DNA from 4 places in the Streptomyces sp. NBC_00322 genome. Region 2 is predicted to be linked to each of the others. Evidence: riboswitches for the same ligand, from Rfam matches in the RefSeq annotation. Region 2 holds a riboswitch; each other region holds the start of a gene.
The links. A riboswitch is a leader RNA that binds a small molecule or an ion and turns the genes downstream of it on or off. The one in region 2 is predicted to bind cobalamin.
Positions count from the first base shown of each region.

Region 1: linked by a shared signal. The riboswitch ahead of OG905_RS14390 (ribonucleoside-diphosphate reductase subunit alpha) and the one ahead of cobN (cobaltochelatase subunit CobN) in region 2 are both predicted to bind cobalamin.
Region 3: linked by a shared signal. The riboswitch ahead of metE (5-methyltetrahydropteroyltriglutamate--homocysteine S-methyltransferase) and the one ahead of cobN (cobaltochelatase subunit CobN) in region 2 are both predicted to bind cobalamin.
Region 4: linked by a shared signal. The riboswitch ahead of OG905_RS31385 (cobalamin biosynthesis protein) and the one ahead of cobN (cobaltochelatase subunit CobN) in region 2 are both predicted to bind cobalamin.

Region 1 covers NZ_CP108019.1:3,228,533-3,232,721, forward strand. The annotation lists gene OG905_RS14380 (DUF3311 domain-containing protein) at 29-283, shown strand; gene mctP (monocarboxylate uptake permease MctP) at 280-1,905, shown strand; cobalamin riboswitch at 2,178-2,303, shown strand; gene OG905_RS14390 (ribonucleoside-diphosphate reductase subunit alpha) at 2,430-4,189, shown strand, end outside.
Region 2 covers NZ_CP108019.1:3,107,425-3,111,613, reverse strand. The annotation lists gene OG905_RS13855 (precorrin-8X methylmutase) at 1-317, opposite strand, end outside; gene cobG (precorrin-3B synthase) at 337-1,629, opposite strand; cobalamin riboswitch at 1,734-1,875, shown strand; gene cobN (cobaltochelatase subunit CobN) at 1,907-4,189, shown strand, end outside.
Region 3 covers NZ_CP108019.1:7,837,244-7,841,432, forward strand. The annotation lists gene OG905_RS35780 (LmeA family phospholipid-binding protein) at 1-652, shown strand, start outside; gene OG905_RS35785 (ArsR/SmtB family transcription factor) at 726-1,478, opposite strand; cobalamin riboswitch at 1,524-1,756, shown strand; gene metE (5-methyltetrahydropteroyltriglutamate--homocysteine S-methyltransferase) at 1,881-4,189, shown strand, end outside.
Region 4 covers NZ_CP108019.1:6,882,667-6,886,855, forward strand. The annotation lists gene OG905_RS31380 (cobyric acid synthase) at 1-594, opposite strand, end outside; gene OG905_RS31385 (cobalamin biosynthesis protein) at 591-1,556, opposite strand; cobalamin riboswitch at 1,664-1,803, opposite strand; gene OG905_RS31390 (hypothetical protein) at 1,913-2,134, opposite strand; gene OG905_RS31395 (inorganic phosphate transporter) at 2,147-3,391, opposite strand; gene OG905_RS31400 (class II aldolase/adducin family protein) at 3,617-4,189, shown strand, end outside.

The DNA of each region.
Region 1 (4,189 bases), 120 kb from region 2:
GTGATACGTGAGGGGACGGAGCCGCCGTATGTCAGATGTGACGGACGAGAAACAACCAGTGATCACGCCGGTGCGCGCGATCGTCGCCCTCTGCCTCTTCGCGCCGTTCGTCGCGATGCTCTGGGTCGGCTCGTACGCGAAGACCGAGCCGACGTTCATCGGCATCCCGTTCTTCTACTGGTACCAGATGCTCTGGGTGCTCATCTCCACCGCGCTCACCGTGGTCGCCTACAAGCTGTGGCAGCGCGACCAGCGCGCCCGCAAGGGGGGTGCGTCGAAGTGAACGACGGCGTGAACGGCGTCGCACTCGGCGTCTTCATCTTCTTCTTCCTGGCCGTCACGGTCATGGGCTTCCTGGCCGCGCGCTGGCGCAAGGCCGAGAGCGACAGCCTCGACGAATGGGGCCTGGGCGGCCGGTCGTTCGGCACCTGGGTGACCTGGTTCCTGCTCGGCGGCGACCTCTACACGGCGTACACCTTCGTCGCCGTCCCCGCGGCGATCTACGCGGCGGGCGCGGCGGGCTTCTTCGCCGTCCCGTACACGATCCTCGTCTACCCGCTGATCTTCACCTTCCTGCCGCGGCTGTGGTCGGTCTCGCACAAGCACGGATACGTCACCACATCGGACTTCGTCCGCGGACGCTGGGGCTCGAAGGGCCTGTCGCTCGCGGTCGCCGTCACCGGCATCCTGGCGACGATGCCGTACATCGCACTCCAACTGGTCGGCATCCAGGCCGTACTCGACGTGATGGGTGTCGGCGGCGGCGAGACGACGAACTGGTTCGTCAAGGACCTGCCGCTGCTGATCGCCTTCGGTGTGCTCGCGGCGTACACGTACTCCTCCGGGCTGCGGGCCCCCGCGCTGATCGCCTTCGTCAAGGACACGCTGATCTACATCGTCATCGCGGTGGCGATCATCTACATCCCGATCAAGCTCGGCGGCTTCGACGACATCTTCGCCAAGGCGGGCGACGCGTTGGCGCAGATCAACCCGGCGACCGACAAGCCACGGGGCGCGCTGGCACCGGCGGAGGCGGGCCAGTGGGGATACGCCACGCTGGCACTCGGATCCGCCCTGGCGCTGTTCATGTATCCGCACTCGATCACGGCGACGCTCTCCTCGCGCAGCCGTGACGTGATCCGGCGCAACACCACGATTCTGCCGCTGTATTCACTGATGCTGGGCCTGCTGGCGCTGCTCGGCTTCATGGCGATCGCGGCGGGCGTGAAGGTGAAGAACGGTCAGCTGGCCATCCCGCAGCTGTTCGAGAACATGTTCCCCGACTGGTTCGCCGGTGTCGCCTTCGCGGCGATCGGCATCGGGGCGCTGGTGCCGGCGGCGATCATGTCGATCGCCGCGGCGAATCTGTTCACGCGGAACATCTACAAGGACTTCATCAAGCCGGACGCGACGCCCGCGCAGGAAACCAAGGTCTCCAAGCTGGTGTCCCTCCTGGTGAAGGTCGGCGCGCTGGTCTTCGTCCTGACGATGGACAAGACGGTGGCCATCAACTTCCAGCTTCTGGGCGGCATCTGGATCCTCCAGACCTTCCCCTCGCTGGTGGGCGGCCTGTTCACCCGCTGGTTCCACCGCTGGGCGCTGCTGGCGGGCTGGGCGGTGGGCATGATCTACGGCACGGCGGCGGCGTACGGAGTGGCCAGCCCGACGCAGAAGCACTTCGGCGGCTCGTCCGCGGAGATTCCCGGCTTCGGCGAGATCGGGTACATCGGTCTGACGGCGTTCGTGCTGAACGTGGTGGTGACGGTGGTGCTGACGTTCGCACTGCGGGCGGTGAAGGCGCCGGAGGGCGTCGACGAGACGTCGCCGTCGGACTACACGGCGGACGCGGGAGATCCGGGCGTGAAGGCGGAACTGCCGTCGGCGACGGCGGACGCGGGTCACTGACGGTCGGACTTGGCGCGAGGGCCGCCGCGTCCCCTGGCGGGGGGCATGGCGGCCCTTTGGCTTGTTCGGGGCTTGTTCCCCCACCCCGCGCTGAAGTTCAGCCCGACCGGCGTTTGAGGACATGCGGCCGAAGGTCGTATGCGGGGTTCGGGGCGGAGCCCCGATTCGGGAAGGGACGGGACGGGGGCAGAGCCCGCCGCAGGCGCACCCGCACCCCGTAGCCGCCCCGACACAACATGTGGTGGGTGCGGCAACTCCCCGCCCCCACATGTATGCTCATGCTCGCTGTCGCCGCAGGGGAATCCGGTGCGAATCCGGAACTGTCCCGCAACGGTGTGATGCGGTGCGCTTTGTCGCACCCCACTAGTCCGAAGACCTGCCGACGGCGCATCCGGCTCGACCGAACCGGGTGCCGACACGTCCGGGCCTCGCGGTTGGGCCGGTGGACGCGGTGAGCCGTCCCCGTGACGCGCGCCCGTGACGCCTCCCCCGCCGGCCCAGAGCCGAGCGAGGGAGAGCACCACGTGACCATCGCGCCAGCCGATCCGGCTTCAGGCATCTCCGAGCAGGTGGCCGACGGCCCCGGGACCGCGCTTCTGCGGACCCTGACCGGTCTCACCGCCGATCTGCCCGACACCGACCCCGGCCGTGTCGCCGCCGCCGCGCTGCGCGGCCGGCACGCCGGTTCGGACGCGGCCGAGCTCCGGGGCCTGGCCACCGACGCGGCCGCGGGGCTGATCTCCGAGGACCCTGCCTACTCCCGGCTCGCTGCCCGCCTGCTGACCCGTCATATCGCCGACGAGGCAGCCGGACAGGGCGCGGTCTCCTTCTCCGCCTCGGTCGCGGTCGGCCACCGAGAGGGCCTGATCGCCGACCGCACTGCCGAGTTCGTGGCGCTGCACGCCGCCCGGCTGGACGCGCTGATCGACCGGGACGCGGACGACCGCTTCGGCTACTTCGGTCTGCGCACCCTCTACAGCCGCTATCTGCTGCGGCATCCGATCACCCGTCAGGTGATCGAGACCCCGCAGTACTTCATGCTGCGCGTCGCCTCGGGCCTCGCGGAGGACAACAGCACCCGCGCCCTGGACGAGGTCGCCGCGCTCTACCGGCTGATGAGCAGGCTCGACTACCTCCCCTCCTCGCCCACGCTCTTCAACTCCGGGACCCGCCACCCGCAGATGTCGTCCTGCTATCTGCTGGACTCCCCGCTGGACGAGCTGGACTCGATCTACGACCGCTACCACCAGGTCGCTCGCCTGTCCAAGCACGCGGGCGGCATCGGTCTCTCGTACTCCCGTATCCGCGCCCGCGGTTCGCTGATCCGTGGCACCAACGGGCACTCCAACGGCATCGTGCCGTTCCTGAAGACCCTCGACGCCTCGGTCGCCGCCGTGAACCAGGGCGGCCGGCGCAAGGGCGCGGCCGCGATCTATCTGGAGACCTGGCACGCGGACATCGAAGAGTTCCTGGAGCTGCGCGACAACACCGGTGAGGACGCTCGGCGTACGCACAACCTCAACCTCGCGCACTGGATCCCTGACGAGTTCATGCGCCGCGTCGAGGCCGACGCCGACTGGTCGCTGTTCTCGCCCGCCGATGTGCCCGAGCTGGTCGACCTGTGGGGCGAGGAGTTCGACGCCGCGTACCGCGAGGCGGAGGCCGAGGGCCTGGCCCGCAAGGCCATCCCGGCTCGCGAGCTGTACGGCCGGATGATGCGTACGCTCGCCCAGACCGGCAACGGCTGGATGACCTTCAAGGACGCCTCCAACCGCACCGCCAACCAGACCGCCGAGCCCGGCCGGGTCGTGCACAGCTCCAACCTGTGCACCGAGATCCTCGAAGTCACGGACGACGGCGAGACGGCCGTCTGCAACCTCGGCTCGGTCAACCTGGGTTCGTTCGTCGCGGGCGACGGCATCGACTGGGAGCGCCTGGACGAGACCGTCCGTACCGCCGTGACCTTCCTCGACCGGGTCGTCGACATCAACTTCTACCCGACCGAGCAGGCGGGCCGTTCCAACGCCAGGTGGCGTCCGGTCGGCCTGGGCGCGATGGGCCTCCAGGACGTCTTCTTCAAGCTGCGCCTGCCCTTCGACTCCCCCGAGGCGAAGGCGCTCTCCACGAAGATCGCCGAGCGGATCATGCTCGCCGCGTACGAGGCGTCCTGCTCGCTCGCCGAGCGCAACGGCCCGCTGCCCGCCTGGTCCGAGACCCGCGCGGCCCGTGGCGTGCTGCACCCCGACCACTACGACGTCGAAGTCATCTGGCCTGAGCGCTGGGA
Region 2 (4,189 bases):
AGGCCGGGGACCGACGGGTCGGAAAGGGTGCACACCACGTCGTTTCCGGCGGGCAGCCGCTTACGGGTCACCCCGCTGGCGACCATGGCGACATCGCACAGAATCGGCGCCCCGCCGCGCAGGGCCTCGCGGGCGCGGGCCACCACGTCCGCAGTGAACGAGAGATCGCGTACCAGGTCGACCATGCCGCAGGCGTGGATCATCCGGACCGCGACCTGGCTGACATCGGCGGGCAGCCCCGCGAGATCCGCTTCCGCGCGGATGGTGGCAAAGGACTGGCGGTAGATCGCCGCGCCGTCCTTCTCGTAGTCGAACACTGTGCTCTCGCTCATTTCGTCAACGCGTCACGGCGCTCGTGCGCGCAGCCGCCACGATGGCGGCGAGTTCGGAAGGGGGCATGCCGGTGCACGGCTTGTCCCCGTGTACGCGGACGTCGTAGCCGTCGGCGGTCGCGACGACGTCCACCCAGTCGCCGTGCGGATGGCCGCAACGGCGTTCGCAGCCGGACCAGTACACGGGCAGGCTCGAAGGCCCCGGGCCGAGCGCCTTCGCCGCGTCCGTCCGCACGTCGGCCAGGGACTTGGCGCAGCCGGGCCGGCCGACGCATGCGCCGACGCCGAGCCATGGGGAGGCGGGGGAGGTGATGAGCCCGGCCGTTTCGAGGGCGGCGGCGTCCTTGACCCCGGCGAGAATCACACCGCGCCAAGGGGTGAGCCGTAGTTCGCCGTTGCCGTCGTGCTCGGCCACGGCGGCCAGTTCGTGCCACTGGGCAGCGGTGAGCACGCCGAGCGGCGCGACGACGGACAGTGCGGTGGTGCGCCCGTCGGGACCCGCGACGGCGCCCGGCCGGGGCGGGTCGCCGACCGTCGTGGGAGGCACCGTCACGAGCGTGCCGTTGATCCCGTCCGCCGCCAGACGCGAGGCCACCTCGGTCATCAACTCGGCGGCATCGCCGGGCAGTTCACTCACCCGCCAGCAGCGGGTGGCGCTGCCGCGCGCGGCATCCAGGAAAGCTTCGGCGGCCAGCAGGGCGGCACGCGGCGCGTCTTCACCGCGTACCGACACACCCGCGTCGTCCGAACCCAGCCGGAGCACCGCATCCGTTCCGCCTGCCGCCGCCTGCACGGTCACGTCCGCACCCAGCGCCGCCACATCCCCGCGGCCGTCGTCGAGCGCGAACAGAAAACGCCCCGACAGCCCGGTCGCCGCCTCGCTCGCGCACAGGAGCCGGTCCAACTCCCTTACCCAGGGCTGCACATCGGCTTCGCCTCGCCCGTCGAGCCCGGAGAGCGGGGACGCGACGACATTGCGCACCCGCTCGTGCCGGGGCGAGGGCAGCAGACCCGCCGAGCCGAGCACATCGGCCAGCTCCCCACCGCAGTCTTCGGCGAGGCCGCGCAGCTGCACATTGCCGCGCGAGGTGAGGTGCAGCGAACCGTCGCCGAGCCGCTGTGCCGCATCCCACAGCGCCAGCGCCTGGCCGGTGGTCAGTGCGCCCGCCGGAATCCGTACCCGGGCCAGCGCGCCGTCGTCCGCCGCGTGGAGGCGCAGCGTGCCGGGGCAGGCGTCGCCACGGTCACGGCTCGGGGGTATCGCCCCGGCGTCGCGGGGGCCTGGGGCGGTCGGCATGGCGGCGAGCATACCCACCGCCCCTTCCACCTCACTCCCGCCCACCTGCGCCGATCATCACACCCGCCGCACGCCCGTCTGCCGCCTCCCGAGCCCTACTATGCTCAGGCGACGGGCCGGCCGGCCCGTCATCGCCTGCGACGGCGACATGGAGGAAGCCCGGTGCGAATCCGGCGCGGTCCCGCCACTGTGAGCCCGGTCCACACCGGGTGAGCCAGGAACTCCTGCCGTCCACACCGCCCGGGGCGCGGACACCCCGAGGAAGGCCTGCGCTCGCATGCTTCTGCTGCTGTCGACCTCCGACACCGACCTGCTCAGTGCCCGCGCGGCCGGAGGCCCGGTCGCGTACCGGTTCGCCAACCCCGCGCGGCTCGACCTCAGCGAGCTGCCCGCCCTGCTGGACGGCGTGGACCTGGTCGTCGTACGGCTCCTCGGCGGCGTACGCGCATGGCAGGACGGGCTCGACCTGCTGCACGAGGCCGGGCTTCCGGTCGTCGTCCTCACCGGTGAACAGGCCCCCGACGCCCAGCTGATGGAGGCGTCCACGGTCCCCGTCGGCATCGCGGCCGAGGCCCACGCCTACCTGGCCCACGGCGGCCCCGCCAACCTGGAGCAGCTGGCCCGCTTCCTCTCCGACACGGTGCTCCTCACCGGCCACGGCTTCGAATCACCGGCCCCCGCACCGACATGGGGCCCGCTGGAGCGCACCGTGCGGGAGACCGACGGCCCGACCGTGGCCGTGCTCTACTACCGCGCCCACCACATGAGCGGCAACACCGCCTTCGTCGACGCCCTGTGCACGGCGATCGAGGACGCGGGCGGCCGTCCCCTCCCGCTGTACGTCGCCTCCCTGCGCGCCCCGGAACCCGAACTGATCGACGCGCTCGGCGCCGCCGACGCCATCGTCACCACCGTTCTCGCGGCGGGCGGCACCCGGCCCGCCGAGGCATCGGCGGGCGGCGACGACGAGTCGTGGGACGCGGGCGCCCTGAGCGGCCTGGACGTGCCGATCCTCCAGGCGCTGTGCCTGACCGGTTCGCGCAGCACGTGGGAGGAGAGCGACGAGGGCGTCTCGCCGCTGGACGCGGCCAGCCAGATCGCGGTCCCGGAGTTCGACGGCCGCCTGATCACCGTGCCGTTCTCCTTCAAGGAGATCGACGCGGACGGCCTTCCGGCGTACGAGGCGGACCCCGAGCGGGCGGCACGGGTCGCGGGAATCGCCGTACGCCATGCGCGCCTGAGGCACATCCCCGCCGCCGACAAGCGCCTCGCGCTCGTGCTCTCCGCGTACCCGACGAAGCACTCGCGGATCGGCAACGCGGTGGGCCTGGACACCCCCGCGTCCGCGGTGGCCCTCCTGCGCCGACTGCGGGCGGAGGGCTACGACTTCGGTACGGAGCCCGTACCCGGCCTCGCCTCCGGCGACGGCGACGAGTTGATCTACGCCCTGATCGAGGCGGGCGGCCACGACCAGGACTGGCTGACCGAGGAGCAGTTGGCGCGCAATCCGGTCCGTATCCCGGCGGCGGACTACAAGCGCTGGTACGCGACGCTGCCGCAGCAACTGCGCTCGGCCGTCGAGGAGCACTGGGGCCCGCCGCCCGGCGAGATGTTCCTCGACCGCAGCCGCAATCCGCAGGGCGACATAGTCCTCGCGGCCCTGCGCCACGAGAACCTCCTCATCCTCATCCAGCCGCCGCGGGGCTTCGGCGAGAACCCGATCGCGATCTACCACGACCCCGATCTGCCGCCCTCGCACCACTACCTGGCCGCGTACCGCTGGATCGCCGCGTCCGCGGACGACGGTGGCTTCGGCGCCGACGCGATGATCCACCTCGGCAAGCACGGCAACCTGGAGTGGCTGCCCGGCAAGAACGCCGGTCTGTCCGCGGCCTGCGGCCCCGACGCCGCGCTCGGCGACCTCCCGCTGATCTACCCCTTCCTGGTCAACGACCCGGGCGAGGGCACGCAGGCCAAGCGCCGCGTCCACGCCACGCTCGTCGACCACCTGGTCCCGCCGATGGCACGCGCCGACTCCTACGGCGACATCGCGCGCCTGGAACAGCTCCTCGACGAATACGCCGCGATCTCCTCCATGGACCCGGCCAAACTCCCCGCGATCCGCGCGCAGATCTGGACCCTCATCCAGGCGGCCAGGCTCGACCACGACCTGGGCCTCGAAGACCGCCCGGACGACGACGGCTTCGACGACTTCCTGCTCCATGTCGACGGCTGGCTGTGCGAGGTCAAGGACGCCCAGATCCGCGACGGCCTCCATGTCCTCGGCTCCCCGCCCGCAGGCGCCGACCGCGTCAACCTGGTTCTCGCGATCCTCCGGGCGCGCCAGATCTGGGGCGGGACGTCGTCGCTGCCGGGCCTGCGGGAGGCGCTGGGCCTGGACGAGTCGGCGGCCACCCGAACGACCGCGGACGCGGCCGAGGAGAAGGCGCGCGAGCTGGTGCAGGCGATGGAGGACGCCGGGTGGAACCCCGATGCGGTCCCCGCCGGGCACGGCCCCGAGGTCGCGGCCATCCTGGACTTCGCCTCCCGCGAGGTCGTC
Region 3 (4,189 bases), 4.7 Mb from region 2:
ACTGGGCGCCTCACAGCTGAAGTTCACCGGCAGCGGCGCGGACGCGGTCCGGGTGAACGGCGAACTCGCCGTCGCCGGACAGGATCTGCGCGTACAGGCACAGGCGCACATTCAGCGCGACAACGAACGCTCCCTCACCACCACCCTGGACGGCATGCAGCTCGACATTCCCCGGGTGGCCACCTACCGGCCCGGCACGGACCCGAAACACTCCGGCCTGCGACTGCACCGCGAGGCCGCCGAGCGGATCAGCAGCGAAGGCGCCCGGCTGAAGGCGCTGCTTGCGGTGCCCGCGATCGTGGACCGGCTCGGAGTGCCCAGGGAGTATGTGCGCCGGGCGCTGCGGAGCGAGGAGGAGCTCCACCGGCTCACCAGCGCACCGAAGTTCATCGAGCGGCTGATGAAGGTCAATCTCGTCGATGTCGTACTGGAGCATCCGCAACTGCTGCGGAAGGTGGGCATCGATCCCGGTGTGGTCGAGGCGCTGCTCGCCCTCAAGCCCCCGGAGCTGTCCGAGCGGCTGTCGCTCTCCTTCGAACTTCCCCGCTCGCTGAAGGAGTTGCGGCTCCAGCACATCACCGTGGAGCGCGACGGCATCAAGGCGCGCGTGGTGGGAGCCGGCCTGCGTATCGGGCAGTCCGGCGGCTCCTGAGGTGACCCGACGCTTTTCCGGTACGGGTCCCACCTCGCACAGCCGTACCGGAAAAGCGGGTCGCCGGGCCTGATCAGGTGTACATCAGTGAGCCCGGCGTGGTCAGCAGCTCGCCCGTTTCCAGCCAGGTCTTGAGGCCGGAGAGGATCATCGGCCAACCGCCGTACAGCTGCTCGTTCGCGCCCTCGCGCAGCTGGTCGTGCGTGACGGTGAGCCGGCAGGAGTCGCCGACGGGCTCGATGTCCCAGGTGACCCTCGACGTGCCTTCGGCTTTCACCTCGTCGCTCCAGAGCGCGACCATGCTCTGGACGAGCTTGCGCGGTGGATCGATTTCGAGGATCTCGCCCTCGCCGAGCAGGCCGTCGGCCTTGGGGGAGCCCATCTCGAAGCGCCCGCCGGGCTTCCAGTCCGAGGTGACCCGCATGCCGAAGTTGTACTTGCTCCGGATCTCGGGGTCGGTGATCGCCTCCCAGAGGCGCTCAGGGGTGGTGCGGATGTAAATCTCGAAGACCTTTTCCACGGGGCTCTCCAGTCGGCTCTTGAGGCCGCTGAGTGCGGCCGCCCAGGGTTCCGCGTACTTGCTCACCCACCGGTCGTGGACGAGCCGGATAGGGACGGGGTTCAGGAAGTGGAGCTTTTCCCGGCCGCGGCGTCTGGTCACGATCAGGCCGGCTTCCTCGAGCTGCTTGAGGTGCTTCATCACGCCGAAGCGGCTGATGCCGAAGCGTGCCTCGAGCGCGCTGAGCGTCTGCCCGTCCTGACGGAAGAGCTCGTCGAGGAGGCTGCGCCGCGTCGGGTCGGCCAGTGCCTTGAACACTTCGTCCATGCCATCCAAAATAGGTGACCGTTTGGTCACATGTCAATGGCGCGCCTAGGGTGATCGTGCAGCTGGTTCGCCCTGCCCTCCAGGCAGACGCGTCGCAAGAGGGAATCCGGTGGGAATCCGGAACTGCCCCGCAGCGGTGAGTGGGAACGACCGCCGTCATACGCACTGGATCCGGCAGCGGATCCGGGAAGCGACGGCCAGTAGGTGCCTGCGTACGCGAACCCGTACGCGAGGGCGTGCCCATGAGTCCGAAGACCTGCCACTGCCCGTGCGCGAACGCGCGCGGAGATCTCGGTGACCTCGTGGGCGGGTCGGCGGCATGGGCAGACGGCTGTTTCTGCCCTCCTTCGCGTCCCACGAGCTGTCCGAGGTCATGGACGAGTACTCGCGAAGGAGAGTTCCGTGACCAGCACATCCACGGCCGCAGGATCCAGGGCCACCGTCCACGGCTACCCCCGCCAGGGCCCGAACCGGGAACTGAAGAAGGCCGTCGAGGGCTACTGGAAAGGCCGCGTCGACGCCGGCGCCCTGAAGGAGACGGCCGCCCGGCTGCGCCGGGCCACCTGGCAGCAGCTCGCAGGCGCCGGTATCCACGAAGTCCCCACCGGAGACTTCTCGTACTACGACCATGTCCTGGACACCAGCGTCATGGTCGGCGCCATTCCCCCGCGTCACCGGGCGGCCGTCGACGCCGACGCGCTCGACGGCTACTTCGCCATGGCGCGCGGAACCCAGGACGTCGCGCCCCTGGAAATGACCAAGTGGTTCGACACCAACTACCACTACCTTGTCCCCGAACTCGGCCCCCAGACCTCCTTCGCAGCCAACTGTGCCAAGCAGGTCGCCGAGCTGAAGGAAGCGCTCGCGCTCGGTCTCACCGCCCGCCCGGTGCTCGTCGGGCCGATCACCTATCTGCTGCTCGCCAAGCCCGCGCCCGGAGTTGCTTCCGATTTCCAGCCGCTCACCCTGCTGGACCGGCTCCTGCCGGTGTACGCCGAGGTGCTCCGCGAGCTGCGGGCCGCGGGCGCCCAGTGGGTCCAGCTCGACGAACCGGCCCTGGTCCAGGACCAGCCGCCCGCCGTGCTCGGCGCCGCGGGCCGTGCCTACCGCGAGCTCGGAGGGCTCAGTGACCGGCCGAAGCTGCTGATCGCCTCCTACTTCGACCGGCTCGGCGACGCACTTCCCGTCCTGGCCAAGGCACCCGTCGACGGACTGGCCCTCGACTTCACCGGCGCGGCCCACGCCAACCTCCGCGACCTCGCGGCCGTCGGCGGACTGCCCGGCAAGCGGCTCGTCGCCGGTGTCGTCGACGGTCGCAACGTATGGATCAACGACCTCGGGAAGTCGGCCGCCACCCTCGCCACCCTGCTCGGGCTGGCCGGCCGAGTGGATGTCGCGCCGTCCTGCTCCCTGTTGCATGTGCCGCTCGACGCCGCCGCGGAACGCGATGTCGACACACAGGTCGCCCGCTGGCTGGCCTTCGCCCGCCAGAAAACGGCCGAGGTCGTCACGCTGGCCCGCGGGCTGACAGAGGGCACCGACGCCATCGCCGCCAGGCTCGCCGCCAACCGGGCCGACCTGCTCTCCCGCGCCACGTCCGCGCTCACCCGCGACCCCGCCGTTCGCGCCCGCAGCGCGGCCGTCACCGCGGCGGACACCCGGCGCAGCCTCCCGTACGCGCAGCGCGCGGCAGCCCAGCGCGTACGTCTGCGCCTTCCCCTGCTGCCCACGACCACTATCGGCTCGTTCCCGCAGACCGTCGAACTGCGCACCGCACGGGCCGACCTGCGGGCCGGGCGCATCGACACCCAGGGGTACGAGGAGCGCATCGAGGCCGAGATCCGCGAGGTCGTCTCCTTCCAGGAGAAGACCGGCATCGACGTACTCGTACACGGCGAGCCCGAACGCAACGACATGGTCCAGTACTTCGCCGAACAGCTCAGCGGCTATCTCGCGACGCAGCGCGGCTGGGTCCAGTCGTACGGCACCCGCTATGTCCGGCCGCCGATCCTGGCAGGCGACGTCTCCCGCCCCGATGCGATGACGGTCCGCTGGACCCGCTACGCCCAGTCGCTCACCGACCGTCCCGTCAAGGGCATGCTCACCGGACCTGTCACCATGCTCGCCTGGTCCTTCGTACGAGACGACCAGCCGCTCGCCCAGACCGCGCGTCAGGTCGCCCTCGCCCTGCGTGACGAGGTGAACGACCTTGAGGCGGCGGGCAGTTCGGTGATCCAGGTGGACGAGCCCGCGCTGCGCGAGACGCTGCCGCTGCGCGGCGACGGCCACGAGGCCTATCTGGCCTGGGCGACGGAGGCCTTCCGGCTGACCACCGGCGGCGTACGTCCGGACACCCAGATCCATACGCACATGTGCTACGCCGAGTTCGGCGACATCCTCCGGGCGATTGACGATCTCGACGCCGATGTCATCAGCCTGGAGGCCGCCCGCTCCCACATGCAGGTGGCCGGCGAACTCGCCACGGCAGGCTATCCGCGCGAGGTGGGACCGGGTGTCTACGACATCCACTCACCACGGGTGCCGAGTGCTGAGGAGGCAACCGCGCTGCTGCGGAAGGGACTTGAGGCGATTCCTGCCGAGCGGCTGTGGGTCAACCCCGACTGCGGTCTGAAGACGCGCGGCTGGCCCGAGGTGCGTACCTCACTGGAGCACCTGGTCGCCGCGGCCCGCGAGGTCCGCGCCGGGCTCAC
Region 4 (4,189 bases), 3.8 Mb from region 2:
ATAGCCCGCGATCAGCGACTGGTCCTCGGGGGCGAGCAGTGCGGTCGTACCGAAGAAGGAGGCGAAGACGCCGCCGCGGTCGATGTCTCCGACCACGAGCACCGGCAGGCGCGCGGCCCGTGCGATGCCCATGTTCACGATGTCCGTACGCCGCAGATTGATCTCGGCCGGACTGCCCGCCCCCTCGCAGATCACGGCTTCATACGTGCCCCGCAGCTCCTCCAGGCACTCCACGACGGTCCCGAACAGGGACTCCTGCCGCCCGCCGTGGTAGCCGCGGGCGCTGAGTTCACCCACCGGCCTGCCCATCAGCACGACCTGACTGGAGCGGTCGCTGCCGGGCTTGAGCAGCACCGGGTTCATCAGCGCGCTCGGCTCCACGCGGGCCGCCTGCGCCTGCATGGCCTGCGCCCGTCCGATCTCCGCGCCCTCGCGCGTCACGAACGAGTTGAGCGACATGTTCTGCCCCTTGAAGGGCGCGACCTTCACCCCCTGCCGCACCAGCCAGCGGCAGATCCCTGCCGTCACGACGCTCTTGCCCGCGTCGGACGTGGTCCCCGCGACCATCAGTCCGCCGCCCCTGTGCCCGCTCATCCCCGCCCCTTTCCCGCGCGCCGCGCACGCAGCGCATGCCCCGCGAGGCGCCCCGCCGCGCAGGTCGCGAGTGTCAGCCAGCCGACGCGGCGCGAGAGCCGCACGGCACGTTCGATGTCGCCGAACTGGACAGCGCGGCCATCACCGTTGAGTACGGGACGGTGCTCGACGCGTCCGGCGTAGGAGAGCGTTCCGCCGAGCCGTACACCGAGTGCACCGGCGAAAGCCGCCTCGACCGGGCCCGCGTTGGGGCTCGGATGCTTCTTCGCGTCGTCTCGCCAGGCCCGGGCGGCTCCGTGCGCGTCCCCGCCCGCGAGCACCGCCAGCGCCGCGGTGAGCCGGGCGCCCGGCCAGCCCACGACGTCGTCGAGCCGGGCCGAGGCCCAGCCGAACCGCCGGTAGCGGAGCGACTTGTGGCCGACCATCGCGTCCAGGGTGTTGACCGCCCGGAAGCCGACCAGCCCCGGCACGCCCGCGAGCGCCCCCCAGACCAGCGCGCCCACCACGGCGTCGGAGGTGTTCTCCGCGACGGATTCGACGACCGCTCGCGCGATCTGCTGCTCGTCCAGGGCCTGCGGATCGCGCCCGCACAGATGCGGCAGCCGTTCCCTGGCCACCTCCACGTCCCCGGCGGCCAGCGCGCCACCGATGGCGCGTGCCTCCCGGCCCAGCGACGTGCCGCCGACGACGGCCCAGGTGACGGCGGCGGTCAGTGCGACGGAGGTGGCCGAGCGGCCCCGTACTCCACGGCTCAGCAGTGCGGCGGCAGCAGCGGCGCCTCCGGCGCACACCACGGTGTGCAGCGCGCCCCACCCCCGGTGGTCACGCCACAGCACACGCTCGACACCACCCGCGGCCCGCCCGAACGCGGCGACCGGATGCCCTCGGCGGGGATCGCCCAGAAGCAGGTCACCGGCCAGGCCGGCGGTGGCGCCGTACACGAATCGGCGGTCGGCACGCATGGGTTCAGGCCGTCGTTCCGCCTCGTTGGAACCTCGTACTCACAGCAGGAACCGAACCGCAGCCGCGCATGGCGATATGTCCTCACTCAGGGTGTCCGCGCCCTGGTTCGACGTGACCGGCGGTGAGAGTTCCTGGCTTCCGGAGGAGTGCTCCCCCGTGACAGTGGCGGGACCGCGCCGGATTCGCACCGGCTTCCTCTTCTGCCGCCGTAGATGGCTCCGGCAGTCCACCACGCTGCGAGAACGGGCGTCAACTGGCCTTTGACCTGCATGGGAAGAGTGTGTTGGGGCACACACGCGAGCCGGGTCACCCGATGGGGTGACCCGGCCCGGACCCGATGTATCGGAAACGGCTGTCAGGTGACGATCAGATAGATCCCGTACGCCACAGCCGCCGCGCAGAGCGCGAAGCACGCGTACGCCCCGGTGCGCGCCAGAACCGCGGAGCCGCCGCTCGTGGCCGCGGACTCCTGCTTGGTCAGGCCCACCACGCCCAGGGTGAACAGACCCACCAGGGCGACGGTGGCGACGAGGCTCACGCCGAAGACGGAGCCGAGTGCTGCCCAGTCGATTTTCATGCTGATCTGTCCTTACACCGTGGCCGAACGCGTCGGCTCGGAGCCGGAGGCGGGGGCCGGAGCCGGGATGGTCGTCTTGAAGTCCTGCGCGGGCGTGCCAACCGGCGGCGGCGTGACGGCCGCGATGGCGGCGGTCACGACGCCCGCGGGCTCGGCGTCCGTGTCATTGACGTTGGTGTGGTCGACCACCTGGCGGCGGGAGACGAACCAGATCGCGGCGCAGGCGCCGATCAGGAAGGCCGCGACGACCGCGACACCCCAGTCGCCCTGCTTGGTCACGAACTCCGAGCCCGCGGCGACCAGAGCGGCGGCGGGCAGCGTCAGGCCCCAGGCGACGAACATCCGGGTGGCGGTGGACCAGCGGACCACGCCCCCCTTGCGGCCCAGGCCCGCGCCCATCACGGCGCCGGAGCAGGAGTGCGTCGTCGACAGCGAGAAGCCGAGGTTGGAGGAGGCGAGGATGACGCTGGCCGCACTGGTCTGGGCGGCGAAGCCCTGCTGCGGCCGAAGGTCCGTCAGGCCCTTGCCCATGGTGCGGATGATGCGCCAGCCGCCGAGGTAGGTGCCCATCGCGATCGCGAGACCGGCGGAGAGGATGACCCACATCGGGGGGTTGGAACCGGGCGAGAGCACGCCGCCGGCGATGAGCGCCAGCGTGATGATGCCCATCGTCTTCTGCGCGTCGTTGGTGCCGTGGGCCAGTGAGACGAGGCCCGCCGAGGTGATCTGGCCGGCGCGGTAGCCCTTCGCCGTGGCCTTCTCGTCGGCGTTCTTGCCGATCTTGAACGTCAGGCGGGAGGCCAGGAACGCGGCGATGCCGGCCACCAGGGGGGCGGCGATCGCGGGGATCAGGACCTTGGTGACGACGGTGCCGCCGTTGACGCCGCCGATGCCGACCGAGGCGACGGTGGCGCCGATCAGTCCGCCCATCAGGGCGTGCGAGGAGCTGGACGGCAGACCGATCAGCCAGGTCATCAGGTTCCAGAGGATGGCGCCGACGAGCGCCGCGAAGATGACTTCCGGAGTGATGCCGGACTCGGTGACGATGCCGCTGGATATCGTTTTGGCGACCTCGACGGACAGGAACGCGCCGACGAGATTGAGCGCGGCGGACATGGCCACCGCCGTCTTGGGCTTCAGGGCGCCGGTCGAGATGGTCGTCGCCATCGCGTTGGCGGTGTCGTGGAAACCGTTTGTGAAATCGAACACGAGAGCTGTCACGATCACGATCGCTAGCAGCAGCGTGATGTGTTCCATTTACCCAGGCAATCTCTTGACGTCAGTGGCGCGGTGAACGTAGTTAACCTGGATGAACGTAAGGTGAACTGGGGTGGGCTTCAAGGTGTTCTGAAGTGGGGATTTGGCGCTCCGCTTGTCGGGGGTGGCGGCAGTACCGCTGACATACGGCTTTCGTGGGGATTCGCGTGATCTCTGTCACCCGCCCGTCCCGTGGCACCGGCCCACGCCTGACAGGATCGCCGCATGACCGATCAGGAGCGGCAGGACGCGATCGAGCGGGCGTGGCGGGACCTCGTGGCCACGGCCCGCAGGACGGCGACGGAAGGCCTGGTGGTGGGCACGTCGGGCAATGTCTCGGTACGGGTCGGCCCTCTCGTCCTGGTCACCCCGAGTGGAGTCCCGTACGACCGGCTCACCCCGGAGGACGCCGTTGCCGTCGACCTCGACGGCAACCAGGTCCGCGGTGACCTCGCCCCCACCAGCGAGCTGCCCCTTCACCTGGAGCTCTACCGCAACACCTCCGCCGGCGCCGTGGTCCACACGCATGCCGTGCACGCCACCGCCGTCTCCACCCTCGTCCCCGAACTCCCGCCCATCCACTACATGTCCGGGGCCATGGGAGGGCCCGTCAGGGTCGCGGCGTACGCCCTGTACGGAACCGAGGAACTGGCCCAGAACATGCTCCGCGCCCTGCGCGACCGCACCGCCTGCCTCCTGCAGAACCACGGAACCGTCGCCTACGCGGACTCCCTCGACCAGGCCTACGACCGCACCGCCCAGCTGGAGTGGATGTGCCGCCTCTGGCTCACCGCCGCG